Regions from separate parts of the Rhizobium sp. CIAT894 genome, predicted to be linked through region 4. Evidence: riboswitches for the same ligand, from Rfam matches in the RefSeq annotation. Region 4 holds a riboswitch; each other region holds the start of a gene.
The links. A riboswitch is a leader RNA that binds a small molecule or an ion and turns the genes downstream of it on or off. The one in region 4 is predicted to bind cobalamin.
Positions count from the first base shown of each region.

Region 1: another riboswitch for cobalamin. It lies ahead of cobU (bifunctional adenosylcobinamide kinase/adenosylcobinamide-phosphate guanylyltransferase); the one in region 4 lies ahead of nrdH (glutaredoxin-like protein NrdH).
Region 2: another riboswitch for cobalamin. It lies ahead of RHEC894_RS13430 (ABC transporter substrate-binding protein); the one in region 4 lies ahead of nrdH (glutaredoxin-like protein NrdH).
Region 3: another riboswitch for cobalamin. It lies ahead of RHEC894_RS17765 (CbtB domain-containing protein); the one in region 4 lies ahead of nrdH (glutaredoxin-like protein NrdH).

Region 1 covers NZ_CP020947.1:2,562,936-2,570,056, forward strand. The annotation lists gene cobN (cobaltochelatase subunit CobN) at 1-3,223, opposite strand, end outside; gene cobW (cobalamin biosynthesis protein CobW) at 3,228-4,277, opposite strand; gene cobU (bifunctional adenosylcobinamide kinase/adenosylcobinamide-phosphate guanylyltransferase) at 4,282-4,806, opposite strand; cobalamin riboswitch at 5,105-5,501, opposite strand; gene RHEC894_RS12745 (chloride channel protein) at 5,725-7,121, shown strand, end outside.
Region 2 covers NZ_CP020947.1:2,694,105-2,701,225, forward strand. The annotation lists gene RHEC894_RS13420 (ABC transporter ATP-binding protein) at 1-302, opposite strand, end outside; gene RHEC894_RS13425 (iron ABC transporter permease) at 299-1,330, opposite strand; gene RHEC894_RS13430 (ABC transporter substrate-binding protein) at 1,336-2,352, opposite strand; cobalamin riboswitch at 2,526-2,782, opposite strand; gene blh (bifunctional sulfur transferase/dioxygenase Blh) at 3,044-4,324, opposite strand; gene RHEC894_RS13440 (hypothetical protein) at 4,743-5,156, shown strand; partial or broken gene ilvB (biosynthetic-type acetolactate synthase large subunit) at 5,265-6,975, opposite strand.
Region 3 covers NZ_CP020947.1:3,589,137-3,596,257, reverse strand. The annotation lists gene RHEC894_RS17780 (inorganic phosphate transporter) at 1-1,385, shown strand, start outside; gene RHEC894_RS17775 (bifunctional diguanylate cyclase/phosphodiesterase) at 1,395-2,966, opposite strand; gene RHEC894_RS17770 (histidine phosphatase family protein) at 3,428-3,982, opposite strand; adenosylcobalamin (AdoCbl) riboswitch at 4,060-4,216, shown strand; gene RHEC894_RS17765 (CbtB domain-containing protein) at 4,215-4,424, shown strand; gene RHEC894_RS17760 (CbtA family protein) at 4,539-5,285, shown strand; gene RHEC894_RS17755 (hypothetical protein) at 5,336-5,944, shown strand; gene RHEC894_RS17750 (sulfite oxidase-like oxidoreductase) at 5,953-6,615, opposite strand; gene RHEC894_RS17745 (sensor histidine kinase) at 6,726-7,121, shown strand, end outside.
Region 4 covers NZ_CP020947.1:3,934,165-3,941,285, reverse strand. The annotation lists gene RHEC894_RS19355 (TIGR03862 family flavoprotein) at 1-122, opposite strand, end outside; gene RHEC894_RS19350 (helix-turn-helix domain-containing protein) at 195-617, opposite strand; gene RHEC894_RS19345 (heavy metal translocating P-type ATPase) at 689-2,956, shown strand; cobalamin riboswitch at 3,378-3,604, shown strand; gene nrdH (glutaredoxin-like protein NrdH) at 3,865-4,086, shown strand; gene nrdI (class Ib ribonucleoside-diphosphate reductase assembly flavoprotein NrdI) at 4,100-4,504, shown strand; gene nrdE (class 1b ribonucleoside-diphosphate reductase subunit alpha) at 4,483-6,687, shown strand; gene nrdF (class 1b ribonucleoside-diphosphate reductase subunit beta) at 6,867-7,121, shown strand, end outside.

The DNA of each region.
Region 1 (7,121 bases), 1.4 Mb from region 4:
GCGCGCCGACGGCGCGAATCGCCTTGTCGAACAGCGCGATCTGCTCGGGAAAGGCGTCGCGGAAGAAGCCGGAAATCCGCAGTGTCACGTCGACGCGTGGCCGCCCGAGCACTGCTTGCGGGATGATCTCGTAGCCCGTGACGCGGCGCGAACTCATATCCCAGAGCGGCTTGACGCCGATCAGTGCCAGCGCCTGGGCGATATCGTCGCCGCCGGTGCGCATATTCGACGTGCCCCAGGCGGTCAGCCCGAAGGAGACTGGCCACTCGCCGTGATCCTGCACATAGCGGCGCACCAAAAGCTCGGCGGATTTCTTGCCGAGCTCGTAGGCCGCCGGCGTCGGCACGGCGCGGCTGTCGACGGAGTAAAAATTGCGGCCCGTCGGCAGCACATCCGGCCGCCCGCGTGTCGGTGCGCCGGAGGGGCCGGGCGCGACGAAGCGGCCGTCGAGGCCGGCCAGCAGTCCTGATATTTCGGCCGGACCGCAGGCGAGGATCGAGGGCTTGAGCCGCGTCCTGATCTCGGAGAGTACTGCCCGCGTCGCCACCCAGTCTGCAGGACATGCAGTCTCACCGGAAACGAGCTTGGCAGCGAGCAGCTCGATCCGCTCGACAGTGTCGCCGTTACTGCGCCAGGGAGCGTCGAGGATATCGGCAAGGATCGGGGGCTTGGGACCGGTCCAGAGCGCGGCCATGTCGCAGTCGAGCGGGTCGAAAGAAAACCCCTCCCCAACCCCTCCCCACAGGTGGGAGGGGCTTGCTGGGCGCGCCACCTCCACATCATCCTTCAGCGCAGAGGTTGCCGCAAACGCAGCGGTAAGTCCCTGCCCCTTGTGGGGGTCCGAAGGACGGGTCGAGACCGGCGGCTCGACCCCGGAAGTGGTTGGGGAGGGGTTTTTCAGCGCATCCCCGACAATCGCCCGCTGCAGGCTCGCATCGCCGCCCTCGCCCAGCCCACGCGGCACCCGCGCCAGCGCCACCGTCAAATCCGTCAGCAGCCGCCCTTGCGGTGACACGCCGAATACATGCAGCCCGTCACGGATCTGCATCTCCTTGAGGTCACAGAGATAGGCGTCGAGCTTCTTCAGCGCCTCGCCCTCGCTTTCGCCACTCACTATGCCCGCATCCCTGTCGAGACCGATATCGGTCACGAGCTCGAGGATCTGCCGGCTGAGCAGCCGGATGCGGCGGGGATCGCCGCCGGAGGCCTCGTAATATTCGTCGACCAGCGCTTCCAGATCCTTGAGCGGCCCATAACTTTCGGCCCGCGTCAAAGGCGGCGTCAGGTGGTCGATGATGACGGCCGCCGTCCGGCGCTTGGCCTGCGTACCCTCGCCCGGATCATTGACGATGAAGGGATAAAGATGCGGCAGCGGCCCAAGGATCGCTTCCGGATAACATGTCTCCGACAGCGCCAGCGCCTTGCCCGGCAACCATTCGAGATTGCCGTGTTTGCCCATGTGAATGACGGCATCGGCGCCGAACTCGTGGCGCAGAAAAGCATAGAAGGCGAGATAACCATGCGGCGGCACGAGATCCGGTGAATGATAGCTTTCCTTCGGATCGATATTGTAGCCGCGTGCCGGCTGAATGCCGACGAGGATGCCGCCGAAGCGGGCGAAAGGCAGTGCGAAGACGCCCTCGCGAAAATACGGATCGTTCTCGGGATCCCCCCAGCGGGCCCTCACCTCATCCTGAATCTGATTGGGAAGAGAATTGAGGAAGCTGTTGTAACGACTCAGGGATAGCGTCTCGCGGATGGCGCGGCAGTCATGTCCCGAATTGGTCGGCCCCTCCATCAGATGCCGGATCAGCGCGTCGCCGTCGGCTGGAATATCGGCGACCGGATAACCCGCGGCTTCCATCGCGCGAAGCACCTCGACACTGCCGGCCGGCGTATCCAGGCCGACCCCGTTGCCGAGCCGGCCGTCGCGGTTCGGGTAATTCGCCATCACAAGCGCGATGCGCCGGTTCCGTGCCGGCGTCCCGCGCAGCCGCGCCCAATTGGCGGCAAGTGCTGCCGTATAACGCACCCGACCGGCATCGGCCTGGCTGGAAACGATGTTTGTCTCGACAGCTGCATCGTAGCGTGCCGCGGCCTTGAAGGAGACGGCGCGCGAAAGCACCCTTCCATCGACCTCGGGCAGCGCCACGTTCATGCCGAGATCGCGCGCCGACAGGCCTTGCGAGGAAGCAGCCCACACATCCCGCGACGAGGCCGACAGGATCGCCTGCAGCACCACAGCCCCGTTCGCCTCCAGCACCGTCGGCTGCCGATCGGCGCCGGGTGCCGAGACGGCGAAGCCGGTCGTGTTGATCACGACATCGGGTTTCAACGCCGAAAACGCGCTTTCGAGAATGCCGGTCGAGACGGTATCCTTGAGGCTATAGGCAAAAACCGGCAGTGGCCTGAGACCCTGCGCCTGCAAGGCTTCGATCAGCGCTTCGATTGGCTGGGTTTCGCCGCTCTGCACGAGGGCGCGGTAGAAGCTGATGGCGATTGTCGGGGGTTCAAATCGCTCCTCCGCTACCATACCCCCCTCTGTCCTGCCGGACATCTCCCCCACAAGGGGGCAGATGTCCGGCAGGACAGAGGGGGGCATCCCACGTTCGACGCACGAAGGTCGCGCGACATGCGAACCGGCAACCCGCCGCCATTCCTCCACCCCGATCAGCCCCCGCCCCGGCCACCAGATACCGGCTTTCATCAGAGGCACCGCCGGCGCCGGCTTCTCCTCGCCCGACAGCATCGCCCCGGCATAATCGAGAAAGGCGCGCGCATTGGCGTCACCGCCCTCGATCAGATAGGCCCAGAGCGCATCGAGATCATCGGAGGCGATATTCGAAAAGGGCGCCAGCCCTGCATCCGGCCTGGCGTCACCCGGCAACACAGCAATCAGCGTGCCATTGCGAGCCGCACACGCATGCAGCGCCTCCAGCGCGTAGCGGAAATAGCTGGCGCCGCCGAGCGCACGCACGACGATGAACCTGGCGTGGCGCGCCGTGCGCTCGACATAGGTATCGACAGACATCGGATGCTTCAGGCTCATCAGGCTGGCGAGCCTTAATGTATGGCCGATCGCCCCACCGGCATGAGCCGCAGCGATTGCCGCAAGCTCGCTGTCGGCAGCCGACAGGAACAGGATATCGCCCGGCGTTTGCCCAAGGTCGATCGCCTCCTCGCCGTCGCTGATCGTTCCCTGTTGGGCCAGAAGCAGATGCATGGGTTTACGCCAGCGCCTCGATCGCCGCCCTCACCGCGCCCTCATCCATTTCGTGCAGGCCGATGACGACGAGGCGCGTGGCGCGCGTTTCGCCAGGGCCCCAGGCGCGGTCGAAATAATGGTCGATGCGACTGCCGACCGCCTGGAGCTGCAGGCGCATCGGCTTGCCCGAAACATCGACAAAGCCCTTGAGGCGCAGCACGTCATGCGTCGAGATGATTGTTTTCAGCGCCTCGACGAAACCGGCTGGATCGGCAACGGCGCCGAGTTCGACGACGAAGCTGTCGAATTCATCGTGATCGTGCGGCGCGCCGTCCTCATGCTCCAGCTCGTGATGCGACTTGCGGTTGGCGATATCATCCTCCGTGCCGATGCCGAGGCCGAGCAGGACGCCGGCCGGCACTTCGCCGTTTTTCGCCTCGATCATCACCGGCTTGCGCGCGGTGCGGGAAGCGACTTCGTCACGGACGCGGCCAAGGCCGGCGACGTCGATCAGGTCTGTTTTGTTGAGCACGATGAGATCGGCGCAAGTGAGCTGATCCTCGAACAACTCCTCGATCGGGCTTTCGTGATCGAGCGATTCATCCTCGGCGCGCCGCGCATCGACGGCATCATGGTCGTCGGCGAAGCGGCCGGCGGCAACAGCCGCGCTGTCCACCACCGTGACGACGCCGTCGACGGTCACCTGGGTGCGAATGTCGGGCCAGTTGAAGGCGGCCACCAGCGGCTGCGGCAAGGCAAGCCCCGAGGTTTCGATGACGATATGGTCGGGCCGCTGCTCCCGTTCCAGAAGCTTCGTCATCGTCGGAATGAAATCGTCGGCAACGGTGCAGCAGATGCAGCCATTGGTGAGCTCGATGATATCGTCCTCGGTGCAGTTCTCAGCGCCGCAGCCTTTCAGCACCTCGCCATCGACACCGAGATCGCCGAACTCGTTGATGATGAGCGCAATCTTCTTGCCCCCGGCATTGGTGAGCAGGTTGCGGATCATCGTCGTCTTGCCGGCGCCGAGGAAGCCGGTGATGACGGTTGCGGGAATCTTCTGCTGGTTCATGGATTTAACCCTTCATTTTCAGCGGCAGGCCCGCCGCGATAAAATAGACTTCGGCGGCCTTCGCCGCGATCGATTGGTGCAGCCGGCCGGCATGATCGCGAAAATCCCGCGCCATGCGATTGTCAGGCACGATGCCGAGGCCGACCTCGTTGGAAACGAAAACGAGCCGCGCCTTCGCGTCAGGCAGGAAATCAGCGAGCGCTGTAAACTCCGCTGTCATATCCCGCTCCTCCATCATCAGATTGGTGACCCAGAGCGTCAGGCAGTCGATCAGCACGATACGCCCCTCGCCGTCGATGGCGGCAAGCTTGCCGACGAGATCGAGCGGCTCCTCATGCGTCGTCCAGGAAGGGCCGCGGTCGGCCCTGTGCTGGGCAATGCGCGCCTGCATCTCGTCGTCCCATGCCCTCCCGGTCGCGAGATAGTGGCGGTCGAGGCCGGTTGAAACGACAAGGTTTTCGGCGAAGCGGGATTTGCCGGAGCGTGCGCCGCCGAGGATAAAGGTGGTGTTGGTGGAAGCGATCGTCATACGCCAGCGCCCCCGCTAGAGAGGGCGCGGCGGTGCCACATCCCTCTTCTCCCCAGCGGGGAGAAGGTGCCGGCAGGCGGTTGAGGGGGTGAACGGCGAAGCCGCGAATGCACTGAGCACAAGCGAAGGGCAAAATGACGGGGGCGCCGTCCGCCCCCCTCATCCGACCCTTCGGGCCACCTTCTCCCCGCGGGGGAGAAGGGGAAATCCATGCGCACCGCACCAGGCCGCACCGAATTCAATCGTTCAGCCAAAACAACCTCCGTGCTGGCAGCGGGACTCTTGCCCAAGGGTGGGCTCCTCGCCCGGCACGAATGGCAGGTCTCCTGGCTCGCGGTTATCGGCCGCGATCGGGGCGGACCGGACACCGGTCGCCCCTGATCGTGCCAGCAGATCTGCCTCGCCTTCCCGGCCGCATCGGTGAAGAGGTGGACGATTCGTAGAGATAGAGGCGTCCGACCCCGGTTGATCACCATGCATGTCCAGTGGCTTTTCCGGCATGTCGCCCATCCGGCCCGCCTGCGCCATTGCAAGGGTCGGCCGGAAGCGCTCGATGCCGGATGGAAGACCCTGACCGCTCTACAGTCGCGGGGTCGGCTGTGATGAAGGCGCCCGGCTTGGGTCCGCCCCGTCACATTCCCTTTTCATCCGGAAGGGCGCTACACCGATCCGGAACCATCCGTTGAGGGATGGTTAGGCAAGCCCGGGGGTGAAGTCAACCGGCCTTGGCGGCCGGCAAACCGCCGGCAAGGTGGAATGGTCACCCAAACACGACTTACTCCACCAGAAATATCGTCTTTTATCAGAGGCTTACGTCATAAATATTTGACCCTCACGCCGGCTTTTCGCCGCAATTGCACGGCAAGCGGACTGCGCCACCGCCCTTGACCGGGTCTCTCCCCGCCTAGTTGTCTAGCCATGCTTATGAAATTGGATCGGCGCCGTCTGCGCGCGCTGCGTATTTTCTTTGATCCGGAGCGGCTGCGTGCGCTGACCCGACGCAGCGAGGTCGGCCTGTCGCTCGCGGGCGCCATCGTCGGCATCGCCTCGGGCCTTGCCGTCACCGCCATGAGCTTCGTCTCCAATGAATTGCACCAGCTGGTCTTCGGCATATCAGACGATGAAAGGCTGAGCTCGTCTGCCATCGACGACAAGCTGCTGCTGCTCGCTGCCCCCGTCGCCGGCGGCATCCTGCTTGGACTGCTGCTTTTCATCCTGGCGAAGCGACGCAAGAAGCCGATGGTCGATCCGATCGAGGCCAATGCGCTGCATGGCGGCCGCCTGTCCTTGACCGACAGCATCATCGTTGCCGTGCAGAACCTGATCTCCAACGGTTTCGGCGCCTCCGTCGGGCTGGAAGCCGGCTATACCCAGCTTGCCGCCGGCCTCGCCTCGAAATTCGGCCTGAAGCTGCAGCTTCGTCGCTCGGACCTGCGCGTGCTCGTCGGCTGCGGCGCGGCCGGCGCCATCGCCGCCGCCTTCAACGCGCCGCTGACCGGCGCCTTCTATGCCTTCGAGCTGATCATCGGCACGTATACGATCGTGTCGCTGACGCCGGTCGTCACCTCCGCCCTCGTGTCCACGCTCGTCGCAAGACTGCTTGCTGAGGGCGATTTCACCATCGATATCGGCAGCTTCGGTTCGGTCGTGCCGGCCGACTACGTCCCGGCGCTGCTGCTCGGCGTCTTCTGCGCCGGCGTCGGCATCCTCATCATGCAGGGCGTCGCCTTCATCGAGGAACTGGCGCGCAAGAGCTCTATCGCCCCGCCCTTCCGCCCGGCGCTGGGCGGCATCATCGTCGGGCTTCTCGCGATGATCTCGCCGCAGGTGCTCTCGGCCGGCCACGGCGCCCTGCATCTCAATTTGTCCCGTGATGTCGCGATCCCGGCGCTGATCGGCCTCTTTCTGTTGAAATCGCTGGCCTCGGCGATCTCGATCGGCTCCGGCTTCAGGGGCGGCCTGTTCTTCGCCTCGCTGTTCATGGGCGCCCTGCTCGGCAAGCTCTTTGCCTATTGCGGCCCCTATTTCGCCGATGCGACGTTGACGCCTGCGATCTATGCCGTGGTCGGCATGAGTTCGCTTGCCGTCGCCGTCATCGGCGGGCCGCTCACGATGACCTTCCTGGCACTCGAAATCACCGGCGATTTCCCAATCACAGCGCTGGTGCTCGCCGCCGTTATTACCTCTTCGCTCGTCGTGCGCTCGACCTTCGGCTACTCCTTCGCCACATGGCGCTTCCACCTGCGCGGCGAAAGCATTCGCAGCGCCCATGACGTCGGCTGGATCCGCAACCTGACGGTGAACAAGCTCATGCG
Region 2 (7,121 bases), 1.2 Mb from region 4:
CGGCCGAGCCGCACCACGTCGCGCACCGTCAGCTGCGTCTCGGTCGTCGATTGCTGCTCCACGAAGGCGATGCGCCGCGCAAGGGCTGCGCGCGACAGCGAAGCGATATCGTCTTCGCCCAGCCGGATGACGCCGCTGCGGACCTTGCGCAGGCGGCAGATCAGCCGCAGCAGGCTCGATTTGCCGGAGCCGTTCGGCCCGAGCAGGCCGAGCACCCTGCCCTTTGCCACCGTCAGGCTGACGCCATTGACGATGACCGTGTCGCCGGCGGCAAAACTCACCGCGTCGATCGTAATGCTCATGCGCTCCTCCGCACGCGATAGAGGATGACGGCGAAGGCCGGCGCGCCGAAGAGCGCGGTGACGACGCCGATCGGCAGCACCTGCTGCGGGATGATGATGCGAGAGACGATATCGGCGCCGACCATATAGATCGCGCCGCCGAGCGCCGTTGCCGGCAGCAGCCGCCGATGCCCCGGTCCGACGAGGAAGCGGGCGGCATGCGGAATGACCAGGCCGACGAACCCGATCGAGCCGACCATGCTGACGACGCTTGCCGTCATCGCCGCCGTCAGGCCGAACAGCAGGATCTGGACGCGGCGCACGGCAATGCCGAGCGAGGCGGCGGCATCCGTGCCGAAGGCGAAGGCGTCGAGCGCCCGGACATGCGCCATGCAAATGAGGAAACCGGCAAGCGCGATCGGCACCGAGAGATAGACATCCGGCCAGCGCACGCCGCTGAGCGAACCCAGAAGCCAGAACAGTATGCCGCGCGCCTGCTCGGCATTCGCCGATGTCGTGACGATATAAGAGGTCAGCGCATTGAAGAGCTGCGAGCCGGCGACGCCGCACAGGATGATGCGCTCGCCGGTTCCCCCAACCCCCGTCGCCAGGAAGCCGACCAGCAAAAAGGCGACGACTGCACCGATGAAGGCGCCGCTCGACAGGCCGAGAACACCGTAGCCGAAGCCGAGGATCATCACGCAGACAGCCCCCGTCGAGGCGCCGGCGGAGATGCCGAGCACATAGGGTTCGGCCAGCGGATTGCGTAGCAGCGCCTGCAGCACGGCGCCGCAGAGCGAGAGCGACGCGCCGGCGCTGGCAGCAACCAGTGCCCGGCTCAGCCGATAATCCCAAACGATGCCCTGGTGAATACGGCTGAGTTCGAATTGCGTGCCGAACAGCCGGTTGGAGACCGCCTCCGCTGTGGTCGCCAGCGGGATCGCGATCTCGCCGATCGAAACGGCAAGGCTGATCATCAGCCCGAGAAGAAGGAAGGCAGCAATGGTGAGCGCGCCGAGCGCCCACCATCCCTGCTGCCTGACCGACATTGCCGTCACTGCGACAGGCCGAAGGACTTGATGCCCTCCGCCAATGTCTCGATGCCGTCGATCGTGCGGATCGTCGGGTTCATCGATTGCGCGTCCATCATCACGAAGTGCTTGTTCTTGACCGCATCCAGTTCCTTGACGACAGGATCGTTCTGGAGGAAATCGATCTTCACCTTGGGATCGTCGGCGGCGTAGCGGCGCCGGTCCATGGTGGCGAGCACGATGACGGCGGGGTTCGCCTCGGAAATGGTTTCCCAGCCGACCAGCGGCCATTCCTCCTCGGTCGTGACGACATTCCTGGCGCCGATCGTCTTCAGGATATAGGCAGGCGCGCTGTTCTTGCCAGCAATGAAGGCGTCGCCATTGACCTCCTTGCTGGAGAACCAGAAGACGACCGGCAGGTTCTTGCCCGCTGCGCCCGATATCGAAGCCACAGCATCGGCCTCGCGCTTCTTCAGCTCGGAGATCAGCGCATCGCCGCGCTCCTTCACGTCGAAAATTTCAGAGAGTTCGGCGATTTCACGATAGATCAGCTCCATCGTGAACAGCTCCTTGCGCACGCCGTCGCCGCCATCGGTGTTGACCTTGGCGACGCAATCAGCCGGCGAAAGATAGGTGTTGATGCCGAGATCCTCGAACTGCTCGCGCTTGCCGACCGAGCCCTGCGCGCCGACATGCCATTCGAACTCGGCCGCCACCAGGTCGGGCTCTTGCCCGACGACGGATTCGAAGCTCGGATCATTGTCGGCAAGACGCTTTATCTTGCTGTTGGCGTCGGCATATTGCGGCAGCACCGGACCGACCCAGACGGCCGTGCCTGTGATTTTCTCGGCAAGGCCAAGCGAGAAGAGAATTTCGGTCATGCCCTGGCCGATCGAAACGATCTTCGACGGCGCCTTCTGGAACGTTACTTGTTGACCGCAATTGGTGATGGTCAAAGGATATTGGGTGGCGGCAAGGCTCGGTGCCGCAAGGCCGATCAGCCCGAAGGCAAATGTCATGGTGGCGAGAATCTGGCGCATGAAAAACCTCGATTGAAGGGAAAAAGTACGGTTATGCCGCACATGCGGCCGAAGGCACGCTGAGACGTGCGCTAACCGCAGGAGGCCCAATCGAGACGGATGCATGCCGGAATTCGGCGAAGGTTCAGAAGGTCAATCATGTCTGCTCCTTGTCCGGGCATCCCCGCCCGGTTGATTGGATCGTGATTGACGGCAGGTCTCCTGGCTTGCGGATATCCGTCGTTTCATCCGCCTTCCCGCGATATATCGCAGTGGCGGGGCTATCAGCCCTTCAGAGATGGCCGGTCGCTGGCCACAGCTGAGATGATCGACAATCCGCTTACAGTTGCGGGGGCAGCCACGGTCTCGGTCCCTACTGGGTCGTCCTCACCGTGTTCCCTATTAATCCCCTTGGAGTCATCTTCAGGGAACCGTCACACCCAGTTACGTCGCCGGCCTGGGCGACGTCAATGATTATTGCGGGGATAGGGTTGGGGTGGGTGAGAAATGGCGACGGAACGGGGAGCGCTGTTGGCCGGTGCAATGCCAGCATCCTCGCCTCCTCAGGATACGGCGTTCGTAAGCGTTAGCGCCGCCTTCTCAGTTCCAGCTATCGCGGGCGCGGCATCCGCCAACGCCCCTCATGCTGAGGTGCGCAGCCCGCAAGGGCGAAGCCTCGAAGCACGCGCCGCAGCGCTGCTCCCCCGCGTTCCTACAACGCATCCAGCGGGATCTTCAGATACCGCCGGCCGTTCTCCTCCGGCTCCGGCAATCTGCCTCCCCGAATATTCACCTGCAGCGCGTGCAGCATCAGCTTCGGTTTCGGCAGCGTACGGTCTCGCGCCTGGCGCAACGCCACGAAGCCGGCCTCGTCGATGCCTGATATATGCGGATTGGCGCGCTTCTGGGCGGCTATCGTGCTTTCCCAGCGCGGGTGGCGGCCGCCAGGCTGATAGTCGTGGCCGGAAAAGAGCCGGGTCTCCTCGGGCAGCGACAGGATGGCCTGGATCGAGCGCCAGAGGGCGCTGGCGCTGCCGCCGGGAAAATCGGTGCGCGCCGTGCCGGAATCCGGTGTGAATACAGTGTCGTGCACGAAGGCGGCGTCGCCGATGACATAGGTCACCGAGGCAAGCGTATGGCCGGGCGAGAACATCACGTGGGCTTTAAGCCCGCCGATCTCGAAAGTGTCGCCATCGGCAAACAGCCGGTCCCATTGCGAGCCGTCGGTTTCGAGTGCCGGCCAGTTGTAGATTTCCTTCCAGAGCACCTGGACGTCGGTGACATGGGCGCCGATCGCCGTCGGTGCGCCGGTCTTTCCTTTGAGGTAGTGCGCGGCGGAGAAATGATCGGCATGCGGATGCGTGTCGAGAATCCACTCGACCGCCAGTTCCTCGCTTTCGATATAAGCGAGGATGGCATCGGCGTTGGAAGTTCCCGTCGCCCCCGACATCTCGTCGAAATCGAGCACCGGGTCGATGATGGCGCAGCCTTTCGTCGCGGGATCGGAAACGACATATTGCACGCTGCATGTGTGAGGTTCGAAGAAGGCCTTCACCGCGGGCGCCTGCCCTGCCCGCTTCTCCAGCCAGCGGCGTGCGCCGGCAAGATCGAAGCCGAGGTTTTGACCGAAGGCTTGAACATCCCCGGCCTTCATGCGCCCATCCAGCACCTCGCCCAGCGCGTAGAGCGTCAGCGCCCGTGTGCCGCTCTTGCAATGGGCGACGACCGGTCCCTTCGCCTCGGCCATCGCCGCCTGGAAGGCGCGGATATCGGCCTCGGTGATTTCGGCCCCCTTCACCGGCACGAAGCTGTAGGCGAGCCCGGCGGCGGCGGCGGAAGCCTTCTCCGCGGCATTGCCGGGTTGCCCCGGCTCCTCGCCATCCGGCCGGTCATTGATGACGGCGGTAAAGCCGTCTGCTGCAAAAGCGGCAAAACCGGCGGCATCGGGCTGCCCCGCGACCGATATCAGCTCATTGACCCTCACGGATGTCATCGAAGCCCCCGCGCTGCCTTGGTCAGGCATTATCGCATGTATATCGTCACAATCTCACAAGTATATTGCCGAGCGCAAGAATAGAACGCTTGGCATGCCCGCGCTTACCGACCGCTGGGCAAGCCAGATCGTGCCGGCGAGAGACGCTTCCCAAACTCCCGCCCGGCCTGGCTCCCCGGTCAACACGACAGCGTCGCGGCACCCCTCCGTCCTTCGAAGCTTCGGCCTTTGAGTCGGGTCGTTGGCACACCGCAGAATCTGCCGGTGACACAAGCCGCGCCCTCTCCGCCCTCATCTTGAGGTGCCTCGGAGGGGCCTCGAAGAACGAGGGTGGCCCCGATTGAGGATTCGGTTTCGCACCCTGATTGACTCCTCAGAAAAATCCAATATTCATTCAAGCAAAAGTTGAGGATTTATAGTGAAAAGCATTTTTTCATACTTGCTATTGGCAACCGCAGCAATTTCTCTTTCGAACTGCACCACAACCTCCGACAGCTTCAGGCAAAAGTCCAAATCGATAACAGCGCTCAGTGGTGAAAAGACAAAAATAGGCCAGACCTGGCATATCAATGACGATTGCAGCCACGCCGATTATCCGGCGACGCATATCTTGGAACAGCCCAAGCATGGCCGTCTCCAGATTGTCCACGAACCGGTATTTCCCGGCGCAACCGGAAAGCTGGCGAAATGCCGGACGGTTAAGGTTGGAGGCGTGGTTGGATATTATACACCGGAGCCAGGCTACATCGGCAGTGACAGGTTCGTTCTGAGATCGCCCTACGGGTACGGGAAGATCCAGGAGACCGTGATGAACGTAAACGTCATCAAATAGCCGGACCGAGCGCTGAAAACCTCTCCCTAAAGCCGGAGGCCTGATGGCTCGATGTCAGTCGCAGAATCCACTACTGCGACTGACATTTCAAACCGTGCTCCAAAGTCGCTAGACGCGACTCTCTCCGCCAACATCGGCTGACGCGGCAACCAGCGCGTCGCCAACCTCGCCGGGCAGCAACATATTATGATACGCCCTGCCCGCCCCGATCGTCGGCAGGCGCGGCGAGTTCTGCGACGCGGCAGTCGAACAGAACAGGCAGATCCACCTCGATCATCTCCAGGATCGCATCGTCGAGTTCGGCGGGTTTCTCGCAGCGAATCCCGTGTCCGCCATAGGCTTCGGCAAGCTTCACGAAATCCGGGTTTCCATGCTGCCGCTGCCCCGCTCCCGGATAGCCGCTGTTGAGAATGAAGATCTTGATCGGCGCCTTGTGCTGCACGGCGGCCGACATTTCCTTCATCGTCGCCTGCACCGAGTCATCGCCCGCTATGTCGATGACGAGGCTGTCGGGATTGGCGATCTGCACGCCGAGAGCGGCGGGCAACCCGTATCCCATGGTCCCGAGGCCCCCCGATGTCATCCAGCGGTTCGGCTGCTCGAAGTCGTAATATTGCGCCGCCCAGCAATGCTGACCGACCTCGGTTGTGATGTAAGTATCCCGATCCTTGGTCAGTTCATAAAGCCGCTCGATGGCATATTGCGGCATGATGACGTCGTCACGCATCGCGTAGGTAAACGATCGCCGTGCCCGCCAGCCCGCAATCGTGTTCCGCCACTCGGTCAGTCTCGCCCGGTCCGGCGCCTGCGGCAGCCCCCGCCACAGACGAACGAGGTCGGCAAGCACATTGGCGGCGTCGCCCCGGATGGCGATATCGGCGCGCACGGTCTTGTTGAGCGAGGAAGCATCGATATCGATATGAATCCTCCGGGAATTCGGTGAGAAACCATCGACGCTGGAGGTGAGCCCGCCGTGGAAGCGCGCCCCGATGCAGAGCATGAGGTCGCAGTCGTGCATCGCCATATTCGCCTCATAGGAGCCGTGAAGCCCGGTCATCTTCAGCCAGTTCGGGCTGGAAGCCGGATAGGCGCCGAGCCCCATCAGCGTCGACGTGACGGGAAAGCCCGTGAGATCGACCAGCTCGCGCAGCAGCTTTACCGCTTCAGGGCCGGAATTGATGACGCCGCCGCCGACGCAAATGATCGGCCGGCGCGCTGTCGCCATCAGAGCGACGGCAGCCTCGATCTCCCCGATGCCGCCGCGACGGTCGGGCTGATCGCTCGTTCTCGAGGCGACGGCCTCCGGCGGCGTGTAGGTGCCGCTCGCAAACAGCACGTCCTTGGGCATGTCGACCAGAACGGGGCCGGGCCGCCCGGATCTGGCAATGCGAAAGGCCTCGTGGATGGTGGCTGCAAGGTCATTGACGTCGCCGACCAACCGATTGTGTTTCGTGCAGGCTCGGGTGATGCCGACGGTATCGCATTCCTGAAAAGCATCGGAGCCGATCAACGCCGTCGGCACCTGGCCGGACAGGCAGACCAGCGGGATGGAATCCATCAAGGCATCCTGAAGCGGCGTGATCGCGTTGGTGACGCCGGGACCCGAGGTGACCAGCATGACGCCGACCTTGCCCGTCGAGCGGGCATAACCCTCAGCGGCATGGCCGGCGCCCTGCTCGTGGCGAACCAGAATGTGCCTGATGGCTTCCTGCTGGAAAAGCTCGTCGTAAATCGGCAGAACGGCAGCGCCGGGATAGCCGAAAATATGCTGGACGCCGTTGTCTCTCAGCGCCTGAAGAACGATTTCCGCGCCGGTCATCTGCGCGCGCGGGGTGTCGATGGAATGACGGGATCTCATGGTTCCGTTCCTTGATCGGTGTGATGATGTGGGGAAAGTCCGACGAGGCGTCGCCCGGATGCAGGGCATAAAAAAAGGCCCCGTCGGGAGCCTGCTTACCGCGCATG
Region 3 (7,121 bases), 350 kb from region 4:
TCGTCAACGGTTTCCACGATACGGCCAATGCCGTCGCCACCGTCATCTACACTCGTTCCATGCCGGCGGAATTCGCCGTCATCTGGTCGGGCTTCTTCAACTTTCTCGGGGTGCTGACCTCAAGCGGCGCCGTTGCCTTCGGCATTCTGGCGCTGCTGCCGGTGGAGCTGATCCTGCAGGTCGGCTCCGGTTCCGGCCTTGCCATGGTCTTTGCGCTGCTGATCGCGGCGATCGTCTGGAACCTCGGCACCTGGTATCTCGGCCTGCCGTCGTCGAGCTCACATACGCTGGTGGGATCGATCATCGGCGTCGGTCTCGCGAACCAGTTCCTGGCGCCGGCGGGAACCGCCACGAGCGGCGTCGACTGGTCGCAGGCGACCAATATCGGCCTGTCGCTGCTGATCTCGCCGCTGATCGGTTTCGGTCTTTCGGCCGTTCTTCTGCTGGTCATGAAGGTTCTGATCCGCAGCAAGGCGCTCTATGACGAGCCGAAGGGCAACCAGCCGCCGCCGCTCTGGATCCGCGCGATCCTGATCTTCACCTGCACCGGCGTCAGCTTCGCCCACGGCTCCAACGACGGCCAGAAGGGCATGGGCCTCATCATGCTCATCCTGATCGGCCTGGTGCCGACCGCCTTCGCGCTGAACCGCACGCCCGACGTCAACTATCTCGAAGCCTACAAGGCGGCCTCGGCCCAGGTGGAGACCGCGCTCGGCAAATATGTGAAGCCCGGCGTGACCGTCACCGACTACAAGGCCGAGGTCAGCAACGCCGTCAAGAACAAGAGCTGGACGGATGCGGCGACACCGGCCCTGCAGCAATATATCCATCAGACGAGCGCCGAAGTCGCCGGCTTCCCGACACTCGAAGCGGTGCCGACCAACCTCGTGGGCAACGTCCGCAATGACATCTATCTGATCGGCGAGGCGCTGAAGCTGATCGACAAGCAGAAGCTGCTGCCGATGGACGCCGGCGATTTGACGGCGGTGACGAACTACCACAAGGCGGTCGACAACGCGACGAAGTTCATCCCGCTCTGGGTGAAGGTGGCGGTCGCGATCGCGCTCGGCCTCGGCACGATGGTGGGCTGGAAGCGCATCGTCGTCACCGTCGGCGAAAAGATCGGCAAGACGCATCTGACCTACGGGCAGGGCGCGGCAGCCGAAGTCGTGGCGATGGTAACAATCGCCTCGGCCGATCATCTCGGCCTGCCGGTCTCGACCACGCATGTGCTGTCGTCAGGCGTCGCCGGCACCATGGCGGCGAACGGTTCCGGCCTGCAATGGTCGACCGTGCGCAACATGCTGATGGCCTGGGTGCTGACGCTGCCGGCTTCGATCGCGATCGCCTTCGTGCTCTTCGTGATCCTGCGCCAGCTATTCTAAAAACGAGTATCAGGCCGTTGAGGCCAGACTGGCATTGCGATCGCTGATGAAGATGCTCGCCTCGGCGGCGGGCATCGCCTTGCCGAAAAGATAACCCTGGCCGATATCGCAGCCGAGCTGCAGCAGGAAGGCGAGTTGGCCGTGCTCCTCGACGCCTTCGGCAGTCGTCTTGATGTTGAGGCTCCTGCCGAGGCCGAGCATGGCGCGGACGATCTTTTCCTGCCTTTCGTCGTCGCGATAGGTGGCGACGAAACTTTTGTCGATCTTGATCTTGTCGAAACGATAACGCGCGAGCTGGGCAAGACTCGAATAGCCCGTACCGAAATCGTCGAGCGCGATCTGGATGCCGGCGGCATGCAGCTCGTCGAGGACGACGGCGGCGACGGCCGGATCCTGGATCAGTGCATTTTCGGTGATCTCGACTTCCAGGCGCTGCGGCGGCAGCCGGCTCGCCGAGAGCACTTTGAGGATACGGGAGGCGAGCAGCCTGTCTTCCATCTGCACCGGCGAGACATTGAAGGACAGAGTTACGTGCTCCGGCCAGCCGAGCGCGTCGCTGCAGGCCTGGGCAAGCAGATCCTCGAAGAGGGCGGTGATCATGCCGGTTTCTTCGGCAATGTCGATGAAGACGGGCGGCGGGATGTTGACGCCGTCGTCGCCGATCCAGCGCGCCAAGGCTTCGAAGCCGCAGAGCTGGCCGGTCTTCAGGTCGATCAGCGGCTGATAGAAGGGTTTGATCGCCTTCTTGGAGATTGCCGCGCGCAGGCTGGTTTCCAGCGCGGCGCGTTCCGTCACCTTGTCCTGCATCGAGGCTTCGAAGACGAGAGAGTGATTGGGCCCGCGCGATTTCGCCTCGTACATGGCAAGGTCGGCGCGGTGAGCGGCATCCTCAAGCGGCTCGGCTCCCTCGGCCCAGCGGTCGTAGCCGACGCTGGCGCCGACTTCGACAGCAAAGCCGTCGATAAGGATCGGCCGGGTGACGGCCTGGATCAAAAGCTTGGCAAAATGCTCTTCGCGCTGTGCGGTCAGGCCGAAGGCGACGATGATGAATTCGTCACCGCCGAAGCGATAGACGCAATCGGCATTGCCGAGCGCGCAGATACGTTTTGCGACCTCGATCAGCAGGCCATCGCCGCCCTTGTGGCCAACGAGATCGTTGACTTTCTTGAAACCGTCGAGGTCGACGGAAAAGATAGTAACGTTGCGAGCCCAATTCTCGATCTCGGCTTCCTCATCCAGGATCGGCCGCGAGAGGAGCTTGCGCTCGAAGGCGTAGCGGTTCGGCAGTTTGGTCAGATGGTCGTGGGTCGCGGTCCAATCGGCCTTCGCCTGAGCGGCGTCGCGCAGGTCCATTTCCTTGCGCAGGTCGGCGATGCGCAGCACCGAATAGATGAAACTCATGGCGCCGGCGACGCCGAGGGCCAGGACGAGCTTGTCGGCGCCGTACTCACTGAAACCGATCATGAAGGTGACGAGGCCGTCGTCGAAGTGCAACAGCGCGCCGAGGAGCCAGAGGGTTACTCCGAACACCACAATCGACACACATTGCCGTCCGGCCCTGCTTTGGAAAAACGCCGGCATATCGCCTTCTCCATCTCCACCCTGCGCGGAATTATCACGAAAATCTGAAATGTTCGTTGAACTCAGGGGGCAAATTGTTGGAGGGGCGGCCTGTTGCGGCGCCATCGGGATGGCAGCCTTGCTGCGGCCGTTCGTCGGCTTTTTCGGGAGATCAAGGATCTTTCGGGTGCAATGGCGAAGGTGAGGGCTCGGGAAGAACGAGGGCGAGCGTGCTGTTGCATCGCTCGCCCTGTCTCGCTTTTCAGGCGGTGACGATCAGCAGCGGGACGCTGACGACCAGACCGACCAGAATTAGGGTGAACGTCGCAACCCGCATCAAACGCAGGCGCCGCGTACGTTCCCCACTCCAATCATATGCCATGTCTTCCATCTCCTTGGGACAAGGAAGTAGTCCCGGTCAAACCCGGTTCAATAGAGATGACGCGATTTGCTTGCGTAAGGCTGGATCGTATGAGGCATCTCTAATGCTGAAGGCGCAACGACCAGCGCCGCCCGTTGCTGGTCATGCGAATGACGGCGAGTGGCTCGACGTCGACGAGCCAGAAGGAGGAAAGCGGTGCGTGAAGCACATGCGCGATGGCTGCTCTTATGACGGATGCATGGGTAACGGCCACGACATGGCCGCCGAGTGTAGATTGCTCATCCATCCAGCCTGCGATGCGCGTGCGCAGATCGGCAATGCTCTCGCCGCCGTGCGGGGCAGCTTCCGGATCGCTCATCCACGCCATGAGGCCCTCCGGCTCTTCGGCCTCAATCGTTGTGATCGATCTGCCGGCCCAGCGGCCGTGGTCGCAATCGCAAAGCGCCTGATCTATCCGGGCTTCGAGGCGGAGCGCTTCCGTGGTCTGGCGGGCGCGCAAAGCGGGGCTCATGACGATACGATCGGCGCGGGGAGGGGCGGCCATCCTGCCTGCTTCCGCCATGGCCTTTTCTTCCAGCGGTTCGTCGAGCGGGAACAGGCCCTTGCGGCTTGCCGCCGTTGCGCCGTGGCAGATCCAGGTGAGGCGCGTGTTCACGGTCGTTCCGATCTCCGGATAGCGGTGGGGACAGCCTTTGCCGGCTTCGCGAAGTGTCGTTGACAGTTTCTTCGGCGAGCAGATATAACCGTGCTGTTGCGGGTTTGGAAGCCGGTGGAAATCCGGCGCGGTCGCGCCACTGTGACCAGCGTGTCGAAAGCTCTTCGTGCTGGAAGTCAGACCTTACCGCACAAACACTCTTTCGACTGAACGCGTCATTCCGGAGGAATACATGTCTGACACCACTTTCACGCCCGTCGCGGCACCGGCGCCAATCCCGCTCGGAGATATCCTGCCCTGGGCGATCTTCGGCGGTCTGCTGATGCTCATCGTTCTCTATTTCGTCGGCACCGAGGAAGGCGCGATGGCGTTGTTCAACGGCATGTATGTGCACGAATTCGTGCATGACGCCCGTCATCTCCTCGGCTTTCCCTGCCACTAAAGCGCATCGCGATCTTTCAGATTTGCTTCTCGCGCTTTAGGTCTTTGTTTTACGCATGTCGTTATCGTAAAACCGCTGCATAGTTTTGCGCGACATGCTTAGGGGAATACTGACATGGTTGGAAATCTTCTGCTTCGCGGCATGCTCGCGGGCGTGATTGCTGGCATTCTCGTTTTTGCCTTTGCCCATACCTTCGGCGAACCGCTCGTCGATGCGGCGATCGCCTTCGAGGAGGCGAGCGCCCAGGCGGCCGGCGAAGCCGCCGAACCTGAGATCGTCAGCCGGGCCACGCAGGCCGGTCCCGGCCTCTTCATCGGCGTCATGGCTTACAGCATCGCCGTCGGCGGGCTTTTTTCGCTTGCCTTCGCTTTCGTGCATGGCCGCCTCAGCAGCCTTTCGCCGCGCGGCACCTCGGTCGTCATCGCCGTCGCCGCCTTCGTGGCGATCGTGCTCGTTCCCGGCATCAAGTATCCGGCCAACCCGCCGGCGGTCGGCAATCCCGACACGATCGGCGTCAGGACCGAGCTATTCTTCCTGATGATCGTCGTCTCGCTTGCCGCGCTGATCGCCGCGGTTGCGCTGTCGCGCCGTCTTTCAGAACGTTTCGGTCTCTGGAACGGCGCGATCATCGCCGGTGTTGCCTATCTCATCTTCATCGGCCTCGTTCTCTATCTCTTGCCGCCGATCAACGAGGTGCCGGAGAATTTCTCGGCGCTGGTGCTTTGGCGGTTCCGCACGACAACGCTCGCCATGCACGCGATCCTCTGGGCAGCGCTCGGCCTTGCCTTCGGAGCGCTGGCCGAAAGGCAGTTCGCCGTCAAGGGTGGGCAGCGCGGACGGCCGGCGAGGGCATTTCGCTGAATGCATCCAAGGGCGCAGCCTGGTCTGCGCCCCGAACTTTCAGGGCGATCATGAGACGCGAGAGAACCGGGCTATTTTTGCCGACGACATTTGCCGTCATCGCCTGCCTTTTTATGATCGCCGGAAACTGCTTTGCGCATAGCCGCAGTGCCGGCGGCAATGCTACCGGTCTCGATGTTCCGGAAATTTCCCATGGCGAGATGGCGGTGATTTCAGACTATCGCCGTGGGATCATCGACCTCGCATCCCGTGCAGTCGATACCAACGAACCATTCCGCCGCATCCTGAACTATGCCGAAATCCAATATTCCTATTGCCTGTGGGGCAGAGTGCCCGGCAGCGTGACGGATGAGGAAAGTCCGTTCAACGAATGCGCCCATGCCTATCTCGCGGCGACGAAGGCGGTGCTGATGGCGATGCGGGAGATGCCGCGGGAGGCGCCTGCCGCAGGAGAAATCATCTCCGCCATTGATGTCGACATGGTGCGGCGCGGTCTTGCGCTCGTCACCTGCCAGTTCAGCGGCGAGGCTTTCAACACGGCCGACATCATCAAGCCGCGCTGGAGCAGGATACCGCTTCATTTCGCCAGCATGGCGTCGCTGACTGGGCTCGCCGCCTTGTTGGGGCTTGCCATCCTGGCGCTTCGCCGTTTCCTGTAGCCTAAGGCTCAGTCGTCGGAATAACGCTGCTCGCGCCACGGATCGCCAAGCATGTGGTAGCCGTTCTTTTCCCAAAAACCGGCCACATCTTCGGGCATCAGCTCGATGCGACGCAGCCATTTGGCGCTTTTCCAGAAATAGAGATGCGGCACGACGAGGCGCATCGGGCCGCCGTGATCCGCCGTCAGCGGCAGGCCCTCCCATGATGTCGCGAGAATGGCGTCCTCGGCGGCAAAATCGGCAAGCGGCAGGTTGGTGGTATAGCCGTCATAGCTCGTCAGCATGACGTAAGCTGCTTCTGGTTTCGGCATGGCGCGGTCGAGTAGATCGCGCGTCGAAACGCCCTTCCATCTGTTGTCGTAGCGCGACCAGGTGGTGACGCAGTGAATATCGCTGATATTGCTGCTCTGCTCGATCGCCTGGAAATCGGCCCAGGTGAGGGTAAGAGTGGTTTCAACCAGGCCGCGCAGCTCAAGCCGCCAGCTTTCGGTGGAAACGACGGGCTGCTGGCCGAGATCGAGCACCGGCCAGTTCTTGACGAGATGCTGGCCGGGCGGCAGGCGCTCGGCGTCGGGACGGCTGATGCGGCCGGTCAGGAACTTGCCCTCTGCCGCCCAGCGGCGCTTGGAGCTGGTGAGCTTGCTGTCGGCGGGTGTCTGGTCGTCGCTCATGGACGGGTCTCCTTGCGGTGCAGCAATAGGACATCCGCCTCAGCCGAGTGTCAAGTTTCGGCGAGCTCTTGGAAATCCTCGCTTGCCTCATTAAACTAACCCCGTCGGGCATGCCTTGCTGGGGAGTGAAGGCAGAAGGGGAGGAGCCGGATCTGTCTTTGCGATATCGTGCGATAGCGGCGCTGCTGCTGGTGCCGGTGATCATCTTCGCTTTCTTCACCTACGGAAGCGCGATCGCGACGCGTGCCTATATGGGGGAAGCTTCGGCGCAGGCAGGAACGGCACTGCGCCTTGCCGTCTCGGCGCTCAGCGGTCACCTCAACCGTTACGAGGCGCTACCGGCGCTGATTGCCGATCACGACGATATCAAGGAACTGGTCAGCGCGCCCGACGACATCGCCCTACGCGATGCCGCTAATCTCTATCTCAAGGAGATCAACGGGCTCTTGAAATCCTCCGACATTTATGTGGTCAAGCCGGACGGGGAGACGATCGCGGCGAGCAAT
Region 4 (7,121 bases):
TTGCGGGCGAAGGTCGGCATCGCGTCGTAGACCGTCACGGCATGACCGGAAAGCGAAAGCAGTTCGGCGGCCGCAAGGCCCGCCGGACCGCCGCCGATGATGGCAATTCGCTTCTGGTTCATCGATGTCTTTGCCCGATTCTTTCTGCTGCAGTTTTGGCGCGGGCGCGCGTTGCCTGCAAGGCCGTCAGTTCGTCAGTGGTGCGAATGCGTGCACTGGCCGTGATCGGCGAGAACCTCGATGACGCGGCATTGGTCGACGCGGCCATGGCCGCAGCCTTCCACCATGGTTTCCAGCTCGGCCTTCAGCGCCATCAGGCTGCGGATGCGCTGCTCGACCTCGACGAGGCGGGCCTTGGCGATGGCATCGGCCGAGGCGCAGGATTGGTGCGGATCATCCTGCAGGGTGAGCAGCGTGCGGATCGCCTCGATCTCGAAGCCGAGCTCGCGGGCATGGCGGATGAAGGCGAGGCGGTTGATATCGGCGGGCTCGAAGGAGCGCTGGTTGCCTTCGCTGCGGCTCGGCGCGGCAAGCAGGCCGATGCTCTCGTAATAACGCACCGTCGGCACTTTGACGCCGCTCTGACGAGCGGCCTCACCAATCGTGATCTTTTTCATGATTTTTCTCTTGCACCTCTAGTCGCTAGAGGATGTAGGAGGGATGCTTCTGTTTGGCAAGGAAGCGGATTATGGCTGAGACGAACGAGACACGATACCGGGTCGGCGGCATGGATTGCGCCTCCTGTGCGACCAAGATCGATACGGCGGTGAGACGCGTGGCGGGTGTCGCCGATGTTTCCGTCTCAGTGATGGCGGGCACGATGACCGTCCGCCATGACGGCAGCAGCGACCTCAAGGCGATCGAGAAGAAGGTGACGGGGCTCGGTTACACGGTCTCGCCTTTTACCGGAAGCGCAGCGTCGGCGCGGGACCATGGTTCGCACGATCATCACGACCACGACCATGACGATCACGCAGGTCATGATCATACCGGCCATGATCACGAACATGCCGGCCATGATCACGCAGGTCACGATCATGACCATGGCGAGAAGGAAATCGAAGGTCTGCATGGACACGACCATGGGCCGACGACCGGTCCCTGGTGGCAGAGCAAGAAGGGCCGGCTGACGATCTTCTCGGGTGCAGCGCTCATTGCCGCTTATGCGATCGGCCATCTGGTGCCGGCGATCGGATCCTATGCCTTCATCATCGCCATGCTGGTCGGCCTGGTGCCGATCGCGCGGCGCGCGGTCATGGCGGCTCTCTCCGGCACGCCGTTTTCGATCGAGATGCTGATGACGATCGCCGCCGTCGGCGCCGTCATCATCAATGCGGGGGAGGAGGCGGCGACCGTCGTATTCCTGTTCCTCGTCGGCGAGCTGCTGGAGGGCGTGGCGGCCGGCAAGGCGCGCGAAAGCATCCAGTCGCTGACGACGCTGGTGCCGAAGAATGCCTTGCTCGAAGACAATGGCCAGACGCGGGAAGTGCCGGCGGAAAGTCTCGCTGTCGGCGCCATCATCATGGTGCGTCCGGGCGACCGCATCTCGGCCGACGGCATTATCATCTCGGGCGAGAGTGCGATCGACGAGGCGCCGGTAACGGGTGAGAGCACGCCGGTGCGCAAGGGTATTGATGCCGTCGTTTTTGCCGGAACGGTGAATGGCGATGCGGTGCTCAGGGTTCGCGTCACGGCGGCCGCTGCCGACAATACCATTGCCCGCGTCGTCAAGCTGGTGGAGGAGGCGCAGGAATCGAAGGCGCCGACGGAACGTTTCATCGATCGGTTCTCGCGTTATTACACGCCCGGCGTGGTCGTGGTCGCAGCCCTTGTTGCGGTCTTGCCGCCGCTGCTGCTCGGCGGTTTGTGGAGTGAATGGGTCTATAAGGGCCTTGCCATCCTGCTGATCGGCTGCCCTTGCGCGCTCGTCATTTCGACGCCGGCGGCGATCGCCGCCTCGCTTTCGGCGGGTGCGCGGCGCGGGCTGCTGATGAAGGGCGGCGCCGTCCTGGAAACGCTCGGCAAGGTGACGATGGTCGCCTTCGACAAGACCGGCACGCTGACGGAAGGCAAGCCTCAAGTGACCGACATCGTTTCCTTCGGATTGAGCGAAGCGCAGATCTTGTCGCGCGCGGCGGTGCTGGAGCAGGGCTCCAGCCACCCCTTGGCGCTGGCGATCCTCAACCGCGCCAAGGCCGACGGCCTTCCCGTGCCGCCGGCCTTCGAACTGGAAGCACTGCCGGGCAAGGGTGTCAGCGGCAAGGCCGGCGGTCAGACGCTGGACCTGTTGTCGCCGTCCGCAGCCCGCGAGCGCGGAGCACTCGACGGCGAAAAGGATGCGCGCATTACTGTTTTGAACGATGAAGGCAAGAGTGTCTCGGTGCTGCTCGTCGATGGTGTTGCGGCCGGCCTGATCGCCATGCGCGACGAGCCGCGCGAGGATGCGCAGGCCGGGCTCACCGCCCTGAAATCGGCCGGCGTCAAGGCAATGATGCTGACGGGCGACAACAGGCGGACGGCGGCAGCGGTTGCCGGCATGCTCGGCATCGACTGGCGTGGCGAGATGATGCCGGAGGACAAGCAGCAAGTCGTCGGCGAATTGAAGCACCAGGGCTTCATCGTCGCCAAGGTCGGCGACGGCATCAACGACGCTCCGGCGCTGGCCGCTGCCGATATCGGCATCGCCATGGGCGGCGGCACCGATGTGGCGCTGGAGACGGCGGATGCCGCCGTGCTGCATGGACGTGTCGGCGATGTGGCGCGGATGATCGAACTGTCCAAACGCACGATGCGCAACATCCTGCAGAATATCACCATCGCGCTCGGGCTGAAGGGGGTGTTCCTGGTGACGACGATCGCCGGCATTACCGGGCTCTGGCCGGCGATTCTCGCCGATACCGGCGCCACCGTGCTGGTGACGATCAACGCGCTCAGGCTGCTTCGCGTAAAGGGATGAATGTTTTTCCGGTGGCGGCGTGAAGACTGCTGCCGGTTCGGGCCTGATCGAGAATTGAAAATAGCGGAGCCGATCCTCAGTCAGGCCGGCTCTCGGTTTGCCGACAAAGTCTCCTCCTTCATGCTCGGCCGTGTGCCGAGCATCTAACTACGGTAATTTCCTGACGGGAAAACGTTTATTTTCAAATACTTAATTGATCGTGCGTAGATCCTCGGCACAAGGCCTGGGATGACGTCAAGGGTTTTGCTGTGGTTTGTCAGCAGCCTGGGAGCCGACCAGGCTGGCCTGCTCATCACGGCCTTCTCCACAGTTCGTTTTGTTTAAGCCTTTATTATCCATGTTTTTCACAGGAACGCAGCGATTTCAAACCTGCCGTAACGCGATGCGCAAACCACCCGTTGACGCGATTTTTGATTCAGATACTATATCTAGTGTTCAAGGTTCCTTCGATTCGTCAGGATCGCGGGCTAAGACGGGAATACGGTGCGTTTCGCCATGACGGCGCAACAAGGCCGGAGCTGCCCCCGCAACTGTGAGCGGCGAGCAACTGTCCGATTTCAGGTCACTGAGGCATGATGCCTTGGGAAGGCTGGGGCAGGGTGCTTCGACCCGCAAGCCAGGAGACCTGCCTTGAACGAGATGTCCACGGGCGGGGTGTCCGGAAGGTCGCGCGCATGAAGCGGAAGGATCCGCGACTGTTGCTCTGCCCCGAACGTCCGCATGAGCAGTTCGGGGTTGAAGTCATGTCCACAACATCAAGGCCGCCGTCCGCGCAAATCCCGAAAGGGATCGTATCGGGCGTTTAAACCGCCGACTTTGCCAGATCAGCATCAAGCGTTGCCCCGGACGTCGCAAGGCGCCCGATCCCAGTATTGCGTCCTGAATTCTTTGACATCACGAGGAAGATGATGAGCGTTACCGTCTATAGCAAACCTGCTTGCGTCCAATGCACCGCCACTTATCGCGCCCTCGACCGCCTGGGCGTTGATTACGATATCGTCGATATCTCGCAGGATGCCGAAGCGCTCGATCGCGTCCGCAGCCTTGGCTACATGCAGGCGCCCGTCGTCATTGCCGGCGAGCGGCATTGGGCGGGTTTCCGTCCCGACATGATCAGCGCGCTCTCCTGACCGGAAAACGGCGATGGGGCTGATCGTCTATTATTCCAGCCGATCGGAGAACACCCATCGATTCGTCGCCAAGCTCGGGATGCACGCGGTGCGCATTCCTTCTAGCGGCGCAGAGGCGTTCCATATCGGCGAACCCTTCGTTCTCATCGTACCGACCTATAGCGGCGACGGTGGCAAGGGTGCCGTTCCCAAGCAGGTGATCCGTTTCTTGAACGATGCGGAGAATCGAGGACGCATCCGGGGCGTGATTGCCGCGGGCAACAGCAATTTCGGCGAGACATACGGGCTCGCCGGCGACGTGATTTCGCGCAAATGCCAGGTGCCCTACCTCTACAGGTTCGAGCTCATGGGCACGGCCGAGGATGTCGCCAACGTCAAACACGGAATGGAACGATTTTGGACACGGGAACAACTCTGACGCGGGATGTGGGCGCAAAACCGCATAACACTTTTGCTCATCCCGCCGGCGAACGCCCTTTGAAAGCGGCGGAAACGCTCGACTATCACGCGCTGAACGCGATGCTGAACCTCTATGACGACGAGGGCAGGATCCAGCTCGACAAGGACCGCATGGCGGCGAAGCAGTATTTCCTGCAGCATGTGAACCAGAACACCGTGTTCTTTCACAATCTCCGGGAAAAGCTCGATTACCTCGTGACCGAAGGTTATTACGAGCAGGAGGTTCTCGACCAGTATTCCTTCAATTTCGTCCGCGACCTGTTCGACCAGGCCTATGCCAGGAAATTCCGGTTCCCGACCTTCCTCGGCGCTTTCAAATATTACACCAGCTACACGCTGAAGACATTCGACGGGAAGCGCTATCTCGAGCGCTACGAAGACCGTATCTGCATGGTGGCGCTGACCTTGGCGCGGGGCGACGAAGCCCTTGCCCGCGATATGGTCGACGAGATCATTTCCGGCCGTTTCCAGCCGGCGACGCCGACCTTCCTCAATGCCGGCAAGAAACAGCGCGGTGAACTGGTTTCCTGCTTCCTGCTGCGGGTCGAGGATAATATGGAATCGATCGGCCGGTCGATCAATTCGGCGTTGCAATTGTCGAAGCGCGGCGGCGGCGTGGCGCTGTCGCTGACGAACATCCGCGAGGCCGGCGCGCCGATCAAACAGATCGAGAACCAGTCGTCAGGCATTATTCCGGTGATGAAACTCTTGGAAGACAGTTTCTCCTATGCCAACCAGCTCGGCGCGCGCCAGGGTGCGGGTGCCGTCTATCTTAACGCCCATCACCCCGACATCATGCGTTTCCTCGATACCAAGCGGGAAAATGCCGATGAGAAGATCCGCATCAAGACGCTGTCGCTCGGCGTCGTCGTGCCTGACATCAGCTTCGAACTCGCCAGGAATAATGAGGACATGTACCTGTTCTCGCCCTATGACGTGGAGCGTGTCTACGGCGTGCCCTTCACCGAGATTTCGGTGACGGAAAAGTACCGGGAGATGGTGGCGGACGCCCGCATCTCGAAGAAGAAGATCAAGGCGCGTGAATTCTTCCAGGTGCTCGCCGAGATCCAGTTCGAGAGCGGCTATCCCTACATCATGTTCGAGGACACGGTGAACCGGGCAAACCCGGTTGCGGGTCGCATCTCGATGAGCAATCTCTGCTCGGAGATCCTGCAGGTGAGCGAGGCGAGCGACTACAATGACGACCTCTCTTACAAGCACCTCGGAAAGGATATTTCCTGCAATCTCGGCTCGCTGAATATCGCCGCGGCCATGGATTCCACCGATTTCGGCAAGACGATCGAGACTTCGATCCGGGCGCTGACGGCGGTCTCCGATATGAGCCATATCGCCTCGGTTCCGTCGATCGAGAAGGGCAATGACGAAAGCCATGCGATCGGGCTCGGCCAGATGAACCTGCACGGCTATCTCGCCCGCGAGCGCATCTTCTATGGGTCGGAGGAAGGCGTCGATTTCACCAATATCTATTTCTATACGGTGACCTATCACGCGATCCGCGCCTCGAACCTGCTGGCGGTCGAGCGGGGCCAGAGCTTCAAGGGCTTCGAAAATTCAAAATATGCCTCCGGCGACTATTTCGACAAATATATCGAAACGGAATGGAAGCCGGCGACCGAGAAGGTGCAGGCGCTGTTCGACAAATCAGGAATCCATATTCCGACACAGGATGATTGGGCGGCGTTGAAGACGGCGGTCATGACCTCCGGCCTCTATAACCAGAACCTGCAGGCGGTGCCGCCGACGGGCTCGATCTCCTACATCAACCACTCGACCTCCTCGATCCATCCGATCGTCTCGAAGATCGAGATCCGCAAGGAAGGCAAGATCGGCCGCGTCTATTATCCGGCGCCGTTCATCACCAACGACAATCTCGATTATTATCAAGACGCCTACGAGATCGGGGCGGAGAAGATCATCGATACCTATGCGGCGGCGACCCGGCATGTCGACCAAGGCCTGTCGCTCACCCTGTTCTTCCGCGATACGGCGACGACACGTGACATCAACAAGGCGCAGATTTACGCCTGGAAGAAGGGCATCAAGACGATCTACTACATCCGCCTTCGCCAGATGGCGCTGTCCGGTACCGAGGTGCAGGGGTGTGTGTCTTGTACGCTGTGAGTTTGGGCTGCTGGCCGAGAGTTTCGAGCTGGTAGCCCCCTCATCCGCCTGCCGGCACCTTCTCCTCGCTGGGGAGAAGAGACAAGCCGATTGCACGGCGTTCCCCTCTCCCCAGCGGGGAGAGGGCAGGGTGAGGGGGCTCCGCACTCCGTTAGAATTTGTGGAAGAAAGACCATCCAATGAACATATCCATAAAGCCAATCAGCCGCGTGCGCGCCATCAACTGGAACCGCATCGAGGACGATAAGGATCTCGAGGTCTGGAACCGGTTGACCGGCAATTTCTGGCTGCCGGAAAAGGTGCCGCTGTCGAACGACATTCCGTCCTGGGCGACGCTGACGGCGGCCGAGCAGCAGCTGACCATTCGCGTCTTCACCGGCTTGACGCTGCTCGACACGATCCAGAACGGTGTCGGCTCCATCAGGCTGATGGAG